Regions from separate parts of the Arthrobacter sp. CAN_A1 genome, predicted to be linked through region 1. Evidence: riboswitches for the same ligand, from Rfam matches in the RefSeq annotation. Region 1 holds a riboswitch; the other holds the start of a gene.
What was found. A riboswitch is a leader RNA that binds a small molecule or an ion and turns the genes downstream of it on or off. The one in region 1 is predicted to bind cyclic di-AMP.

Region 1 (4,083 bases):
CGGCGATCACTGCTGCCTGGCGGCCTACACCGCCGGCGTTTTCAGTGACTGCCTTGGCCAGGGCCGAGAAGTTGGTGGCGTGGCGCTTGTCGGCGCGGTGACGTGCAATTGCTGCGCGAGTTGTCATTCTTGCGTTCTCCAAGGTTTAAGGGGGTCTTAGCTAACGCGGACGAAGCTTGCGCCGGGAAGGTCTGAAAGGGAGTGGAGGCCGGTGTTCATACCGTTCAGGCCACCGCTGATGACCTGGCCGTTGCCGACGTAGATTGCCACGTGGCCGCCGGTGATGACCAGGTCGCCTGCTGCCGGCGAACCGACAACCGAACCGAAGGCGAAGAAGCCGCTCGGGGCGATGTCTCCGACTGACTTACCGACCGATCGAAGTGCCTTCTCGACCATGGCGGTGCAATCCTGCGCAACACCAATCTGGGAGTAGGCGGATCCGACGAGCCCTGCTGCGATGTTGCCGGACGGTGCTGCCGGTGCTGGCTCCTCGGCGGCGGGCGCCGGAGTTGCTGCGACTGGAGCAGGTGCAGGTGCTGGAGCGGCGGGGGCCTCGACCGGCGCCTCGGCGGCCGGGGCAGCTTCCTGCACGACGGGTTCGACGACGGCGGCTGGTGCAACGGCTTCGGCTACTGGCTCAACGACGTCGGCCTGGACCTCAACGGCTGGTGCAGCTTCCACGACGGCGGGTGTTGCCGTGACGGCGGTGCGCTCGAAGGTGATCTCCGCGGTGGCGGCTGCGCTGACTGCATCTGCGGTCACCGATACCGAGTTCAGGGGGGTGGAGAGGGCAACGCGCTCGGCCTCGCCGATCCCGTGTGCCGGCAATCCGGCAGTCAGGACAAGCCCTGAGGCTGCGACGATGACGGCGGCCTGGCGGCCTACCGATCCGGCGTTCGAGGAGACAGCGGTGGAGATCGCCGTCAGGGGGCTGGTGTGCGTGCGGGCGGCCCTGTGGCGGCCCAGAGAAGAGCTAGTTGACACGTTTGATTGCCTCTCCCAATTGCCTGCGAGGTGAGCTGTCGGATTCGGATGGGAGTCACCCGGCCGCAACTTTCCTGTTGGAAACATGCGACTTAACCCCAAGGATTTCTTGCGAAATCCACTAATTGGTTCCCCCGCCTCTGCCATGCGAATTGTGCGAACGGACCCCGGGCAGTGGCAGAGCTAGGCGATCTGCTCGGGAGTGCCAAACCTATAAGAATTTGGCACGGGATCGACGGTACAGCAGATCGGCCACAATGTCACATTCCGGTCACGGAACGGTGTGGCCTTGGTTACAGCCAGCCCATGGGGTCGACGGTCTGGCCGTCAACCATCACTTCGAAGTGGAGGTGGCACCCGGTCGAGGCGCCGGTGCTGCCGCTCTGTGCGACTGCCTCGCCGCGGTCAACCTTTTGCCCCTCCTTGACGCTGCTGAGCGAGAGGTGGTTGTAGGTGGATTCAAGTCCGTTGCCGTGGTCGATCACCACACGGTTTCCTCCGCCGTAGGGGTGCCAGCCGGCGAAGGTGACGGTGCCGGCCGCTGCGGACAACACTTCGGTGCCGCAGGAGCTACTGAAGTCCTGTCCGGAGTGGAGTTCCCCACCCATCCCGGTAATCGGACTGACCCGGTAACCGAAGGGTGAGGTCATGATGAGATCGTCCAGCGGCGCGGACAACGATCCCCTGGCTGCGGCAGGCACGGCCGCGGACCCTGCGGCGGTCATGATCTCGGTGAGTTTGGCGTCGGCGTCGAACGTGCTCTGCAGTGCGGTGCGGCTGAAATCAACCAGTGCGGCGTCGGGAACCGTGATATCCCGCGGTGCAACTGTCGTTTCGGCGGCAGCAACGGCCTCACCGGTGGCGGCAGCCGTCTCCCCGGCCGGAATGGACGCGGCAGTGGTGGGCAGCGCGATGGTGAGGACCAGCCCTGACGCGGCGGCGGCAATGGCCACCTTCTGGCTCATCCCGGTCAGCGAAAGGTCGCTTCGGACCCGGGTGGCCCGACGTCGTCGCTCGAGCCGCTGGGCGTCTCTCGGGCGCGCTATTGGTACTGGGGCACCGGCACGGCGGCGTCCCGAAGCATGGTGCTTCGACAAAGGGTCCCTTTCGTATATGCCTGCGAAGTTAGCTGTCGGATTCGAGTCGGGAAAGAACTCGGTCCTGATCTGGTCCACTGACGCGGCACCGGATCCGGACTTCACCCCAAGGCGGCGAAACAGCCGTCATCGATGGGTCCTCCGCCCCTGTCACGGGTTCTCAGCATCCTGATCCGCTGACAGGGTTAGGCGTGCGGATCAGGTAACGCTGATGTATCAACGCCAGTTTTCCATTATCCGGGACCAGAAGCAAAAGAGATACGTTCGTTATCTTTTCCTGTGGATAACTTGCGGCAACAGTGCGCTGTTCTGCCCTAAACTACCGTCGGGCTGACCGAAACAAACACGTGTGCAGCAACCTCAGGCGGCAGTTCAAGAGCGCCTTCGATCCCCTCGACCCGGACCGACACGTAATCGCCGACCGTCTGCACGCTGATGACCGTTCCCGGTCGCAATCCGCCCTCATCAAGCTGTGACAGCAACTCAGGATCCACCTGAATAGGTTCGGCCAACCGGACCAGGGTGATGACCGATCCGGGCGGGTTGGTCCCGATCACTGACAGGAGGCTCAACACACCGGCGGTGAAGTTTTCGGTCGGCGGTCCGCCCAGCGCCTCAAGCCCGGGGATGGGGTTGCCGTAGGGAGATTCGGTGGGTTTTCCGAGCAGCTCGTAGAGGCGCTGTTCAACCCGTTCACTCATCACATGCTCCCAGCGGCAAGCCTCCTCATGGACGTACGCCCAGTCGAGGCCGATCACGTCGGAAAGCAAACGTTCAGCGAGACGGTGTTTACGCATGACACCGATGGCACGACGGCGGCCGAGGTCAGTAAATTCCAGGTGGCGGTCGCCCGAGACCACCACCAGCCCGTCGCGTTCCATCCGGCCGATGGTCTGCGACACGGTAGGGCCTGAGTGACGGAGCCGTTCGGCGATCCGGGCGCGGAGGGCAACAATGTTTTCCTCCTCCAGTTCCAGGATGGTCCGCAGGTACATCTCAGTGGTATCGATGAGGTCCGTCATGCGGTTCAGCTCCTAGGCACTGGTGCGGGTTGGATCAGCGGGCAGCTTGCGCGGTGGGAACGCGGCACGTAACGCCAGCGCCGAACGGGAGTTCTACGCCTCCCAAGGTTAACCCATTTCCTGCCGGCCAAGGCAATCAGCCGCCGCCGTCCACGCCTCCCGATGCGGTTCACAAATGTCGCCGGAGACCGCCAGTGCGGCAGAATGAAACCCGTCGCGAGTTGCACGCTTACCCCTTTGGAGGAACCATGAGTATTTCCCCGGACCACACAATCCCCGCTGGGCTCCTCCCCGCCGACGGGCGTTTCGGTGCCGGCCCCTCGAAGGTCCGTGACGGTCAACTGGAAGCACTCGCCCAGGCCGGGCGCACCCTGCTGGGCACCTCCCACCGGCAGGCGCCGGTGCGCAATCTTGTCGGGTCGATCCGGGACGGCCTGACCCAACTGTTCAGCGCACCGGACGGCTACGAAGTGATTCTGGGAGTCGGCGGGTCAACCGCTTTCTGGGATGTGGCGTCCTTTGGTCTGGTGGAGAACAAGGCCCAGCACCTGTCCTTCGGGGAATTTGGGTCCAAGTTCGCGTCGGCCACCAACCGGGCCCCGTTCCTCGACGCTTCGTCGGTGATCACCTCGGTGCCGGGGACCCGGCCCACCCCTCAGGCTGAGGCGGGAGTCGACGTCTACGCCTGGCCGCAGAACGAGACGTCCACCGGTGTTGCCGCCCCGGTTCACCGGGTGGATGGCGCCGCACCGGATGCGTTGGTCCTCATTGACGCGACCTCGGCCGCCGGCGGGCTGGACGTTGATGTCAGCGCTTCCGACGTCTACTACTTCGCCCCGCAGAAGAACTTCGCGTCCGACGGCGGCCTGTGGCTGGGCATGTTCTCCCCCGCAGCACTGGAACGCGCTGAACGCATCGCTGCCAGCGACCGGTGGATCCCCGACTTCCTGAGCCTCAAGACGGCCATCGACAATTCCCTC
Region 2 (4,083 bases), on a different contig from region 1:
CGCCGGTTCCCATGGAGAACCCGACCAGGACAGCTTCGCGAAGGTCCAACGATTCCAGAACGGCGGCCAGGTCGGCAGCGTACGTGTCGTAGTCGTGGCCGGTGGTCGGCTTGGAGGACCGGCCGAAACCGCGTCGATCGTAGGTAATCACTCGGTAGCCCGCATCAAGCAGGGCTGCGCTCTGTTTCTCCCAGGACGACCCATCAAGCGGGTACCCGTGGATCAGCACCACTGGCTGACCGGTTCCGTGGTCCTCGAAATACGCCTGCACTGGCGCCGAATTCTCGTTTCCGACAGTGATGAACGGCATGTGAGTGTCCCTCCAATAGTGTGAGAACGAGCGTTCTCTACGTTTCACCGACTGTACGGGAACGATGGTTCTCCCGCAAGTACACTTGAACAATGGACGAGGGAAAAGTACGCGACAGCGTGATCGAGGCCGCTGACGCGCTGTACTACGCACGCGGCATCCAGGCGGTAGGAATGGACGCTTTGCGAGAGGCATCCGGGGTGTCGCTGAAACGGCTCTACCGGTTGTTCCCGTCAAAAGAAGCGATAGTCCTCGCGGTACTGCAATACCGGCATCAGCTCTGGACCGACGGCGTCACAACAGCCGTTGACCGTGCCGCCTCCCCCGAAGACCGACTTCTGGCTGTTTACGACTACCTCGCCGACTGGTTTGCCAGCGACTCATTTCGGGGCTGCGGCTTCATCAACGCCTTCGGCGAGCTCGGGGCCGTTTCGCCCGCAGTCGCCGAGGTAGCGCGGCTCCACAAACACTCGTTCCAGGAATACCTCGGCCGCCTCGTCGCCGACGCCGGAGGAACAACCGAACTTGCCGCCCAGCTGGCCATCCTGGCCGAAGGCGCACAAACCACTGCCGCGATCAGCGGAACCACCGAACCCGCACGGCAAGCCCGCCGAGCAGCCGAGATACTTATCGCCTCGATCGACTCGATGTAAGGGCGTGGCGAACGGCAGGATCCGCGACGGTCTGACCCGACTCCGCGAACCAAAAGTGGCAGGTGCCCTCCGCTCAGGACACCTGCCACTTTTGATCGGCTTGCGGAGCATTTCCGCAAGGTCGGGTATTAGCCGTTGACTCGCACGAAGTAGGAACCGGCGAGGTCGGACAGCGGGTGCTCGATGGTGAGGTTTGAACCGTTCATGCCGCTGCTGATGACGTTTCCGTTCCCGACGTAGATGGCGATGTGGCCGGGGCGGACGACGAGGTCACCGGGGGCCGGGGTCGAGACCCGGGTTCCGTACTGGTCGAACTGCAGGGGGCCGAGGTCTCCGACGTTCAGGCCGATGGAGCGCAGCGCCCGCTCGACGAGAATGGTGCAGTCCTGGATGGAGCCGAGCTGCCCGTATGCCGAGGCGACCAGTGCTGAGCCGACGCCGCTCGCGGGAACTGACGGGGTTTCCGGCGCGATGGGAGTAATGGAACCCGAGGCCAGGGACATCATGGCCGGCGCGGCGGCGGGCGCCGGTGACGCAGGGGCCGGTGCCGCGGCAAAGGCCTGTGTCGCGGGTGCGGCCGGAACGGTAGCGGGGCTGACGGCTGCGCTTGGACCGCCGGTGAGCTGGATCTGCTGTCCGGGGTAGATCACTGAGGCGTAGGAGAGGCCGTTCTGGGCCAACAGGGTATCGAGGTTGATGCCGTGCAGTGAGGCGATCGCACCCAGAGTGTCACCGGCAACGACAGTGTGAACACCTGCAGTCGGCGCCGAAACGGTTGTCGTCTGCGCGGGTGCGGTGTCCTGAGTGTAGGTTCCCGCGTGGGCGGCGGCTCCGACGGAGAAGACGAGGCTGCCGGTTGCGGCTGCGATGATGGCTGGCTTGCCCAGTGCGACGGCATTGGTCTTCGCGGAGTAGGCCAGGCCGGTGAGGGCGACGGAGTGGGTGGTTGCGGCGCGGTGGCGTGCAGGAATGGACGTACGTGACATGGTGTTTTGCCTCTCCCATGCCTGCGGGGTGAGCTGTCGGGTTCGGATGGGAGTCACCCGGCCGACCGCTATCTGTGCTGTCCTGCGATCGCTAACGATGCTGCAGGTTCTGCTCTGGATAGTCGGATCGACTTAACCCCGAGGGTCACCGCGTGCGGTGGCCCGGTGGAAACGTGGTTCCCCCGTCCCTGCCATCTGGATTGTGCGAACGGCTCCCGGTGCAGTGGCAGGACTCGGCATTCTGCGCGGGAATATGACCTCGGCGGATGCCAGGATCACTCAAATGAGAATACCCCACCCTGGTATTTAAGTCACATTACGGTAACGGAATTCAGCAACCTTTCAGGGTGCTCCCAGGAATAGCGGAGCGCTGGCGGAGGAGGGAACCGATTCCGACGTCCACGCGTTCGCGACTGTTCGAAACATCGATAATACTTAGAAGGCTGCGCGGAGTGCGCCGTTGGGGACCCACCATCGATCCTGTCCGGGCACTACCCGAGCAGGTCGGTTGGTATTGAAAGGATAGACCGTGAACGCCGGAGCAGGACCTCGGAGCACGACCATTGACACACCGAAAGCAGCCTCCACTGAAGGTTCCACGGCGGAGTCCCGGGCAACGGCCCAGCCGGTTCCCGCTGGCGGAGTACACGGTTACTCCCCAGACAAGGCGGCCTATCTACGGCGCCTGAAGCGCATCGAAGGACAGGTCCGCGGGATAGCGCGGATGGTCGATGAGGATCAGTACTGCATCGATATTCTCACCCAGGTCGCGGCGGTCAATAGTGCCATGCACGCCGTGAGTCTGGGCCTGCTGGAAAATCATTTGCAACACTGTGTCGTCTCCGCAGCAAAGGAGGCCGAAACCAGCGGGTCCTCCAAAGCCGTTGACGCGAAGGTTAAGGAAGCAACACAGGCAATCAGCAGGCTGCTGCGCTAGCCCCTCTCCCGGTATCATGCGGTGATCCCAGGGCTTCCGGATTTCGATCGGCCATCCTAACCCCGCGTTTACTGGTGGCTCGATCTGATGTCCGTGAAGGTTTGCCCGTTGTCGTTGGAGACCTGGACACCGTTTTCGGTCGCGACCCAGATGCGCTGGGTGGAATCCTTTAGCAGGTGGGTTGCGATTGCCGCTACCTGGCCGGGGACTGTTCCTTGTTCGGTCCAGGTTAACCCCGCGTCATCACTGGTGTGAATCTGTCCCTCGGGTGTGATCCCGGCTGTTGCTCCTTGTGAAAGGGCCGTGAGCATCAGCAGGGGTGCTCCGGGCACGGAAGCCCACGTTTCGCCGTCGTCGGTGGAACGCTGCAGGCCTTCCTCGGTGGTCGCCAGTACAACACTGTCGCGGGCCGTTGCGCCCAGGTTGAACACGGGAATCTGTTCATCAACGGGTTCCCACGACGCCCCCTCAGCACTGGTCTGGAGCTGGCCGTCGAAACCGACTATCCCAGCGCCGGTGGCGGCGAGGGCGTGGAAGTCGGACTCTCCTTGTCGGGACAGCGGCTGCCAGGTCTGGCCTTGGTCGGTGGACCGGATCAGCCCCACCGGGTCGGGCAGGTCGGTTCCCGGACCGGGATGACCGGAGGCGTAAAGGTCACCGTTCCCTGCCGCGGTGAACCCCATCAGGTCGATGGTCGGGCCGATCTGACTTGCGGGCGATTCTGAGACGTCGAACAAGCCATCGTGGGTGGCGAGGAGGACACGGTTTGTGCTGGGATCCACGCTCATGCCATGGACGTGACCGGTTGGATAACCCTCCGCGCTGACTGACGGGGCCGCGGTACTGGCGCTGTTGGCTCCCTGCGGGGGTTGTGGTGAGCAAGCGGTAACGACGAGGATCGCTGCGGTCATGACCACCGCCGGGGCAGCCCGTCGTGGGCGGGGTAAAGAGCGGTGAATACGAGGCATGTCAATAGTCCTTGAAGTCAAAATAGGAGCGAGTGGGGAGCGCCACAGATTGGCCCTCCCCACTTAAAATCGGTGGCAGATTAGAGCTCGGCGAGCAACTCGTCCATCTCCAGGATTTCGGCCTGCTGGGTTTCCACAATCGTCTCGGCGAGGGCGATCGCTTCAGGGTTCTCGCCGTTGTCGATTTCTTCCTGAGCCATGTCCACTGCCCCTTCGTGGTGTTCGGTCA

Region 2: another riboswitch for cyclic di-AMP. It lies ahead of IWX62_RS12930 (C40 family peptidase); the one in region 1 lies ahead of IWX62_RS10265 (M23 family metallopeptidase).

The regions. Positions count from the first base shown of each region.
Region 1 is NZ_JADOUR010000007.1:109,279-113,361, forward strand. It holds gene IWX62_RS10255 (NlpC/P60 family protein) at 1-127, opposite strand, end outside; gene IWX62_RS10260 (hypothetical protein) at 157-984, opposite strand; cyclic di-AMP (ydaO/yuaA leader) riboswitch at 990-1,153, opposite strand; gene IWX62_RS10265 (M23 family metallopeptidase) at 1,278-2,081, opposite strand; cyclic di-AMP (ydaO/yuaA leader) riboswitch at 2,084-2,257, opposite strand; gene IWX62_RS10270 (metal-dependent transcriptional regulator) at 2,396-3,103, opposite strand; gene serC (phosphoserine transaminase) at 3,352-4,083, shown strand, end outside.
Region 2 is NZ_JADOUR010000012.1:25,109-29,191, forward strand. It holds gene IWX62_RS12920 (alpha/beta fold hydrolase) at 1-310, opposite strand, end outside; gene IWX62_RS12925 (TetR/AcrR family transcriptional regulator) at 403-963, shown strand; gene IWX62_RS12930 (C40 family peptidase) at 1,092-1,949, opposite strand; cyclic di-AMP (ydaO/yuaA leader) riboswitch at 1,953-2,166, opposite strand; gene IWX62_RS12935 (metal-sensitive transcriptional regulator) at 2,479-2,886, shown strand; gene IWX62_RS12940 (F510_1955 family glycosylhydrolase) at 2,955-3,854, opposite strand; gene IWX62_RS12945 (DUF305 domain-containing protein) at 3,935-4,083, opposite strand, start outside.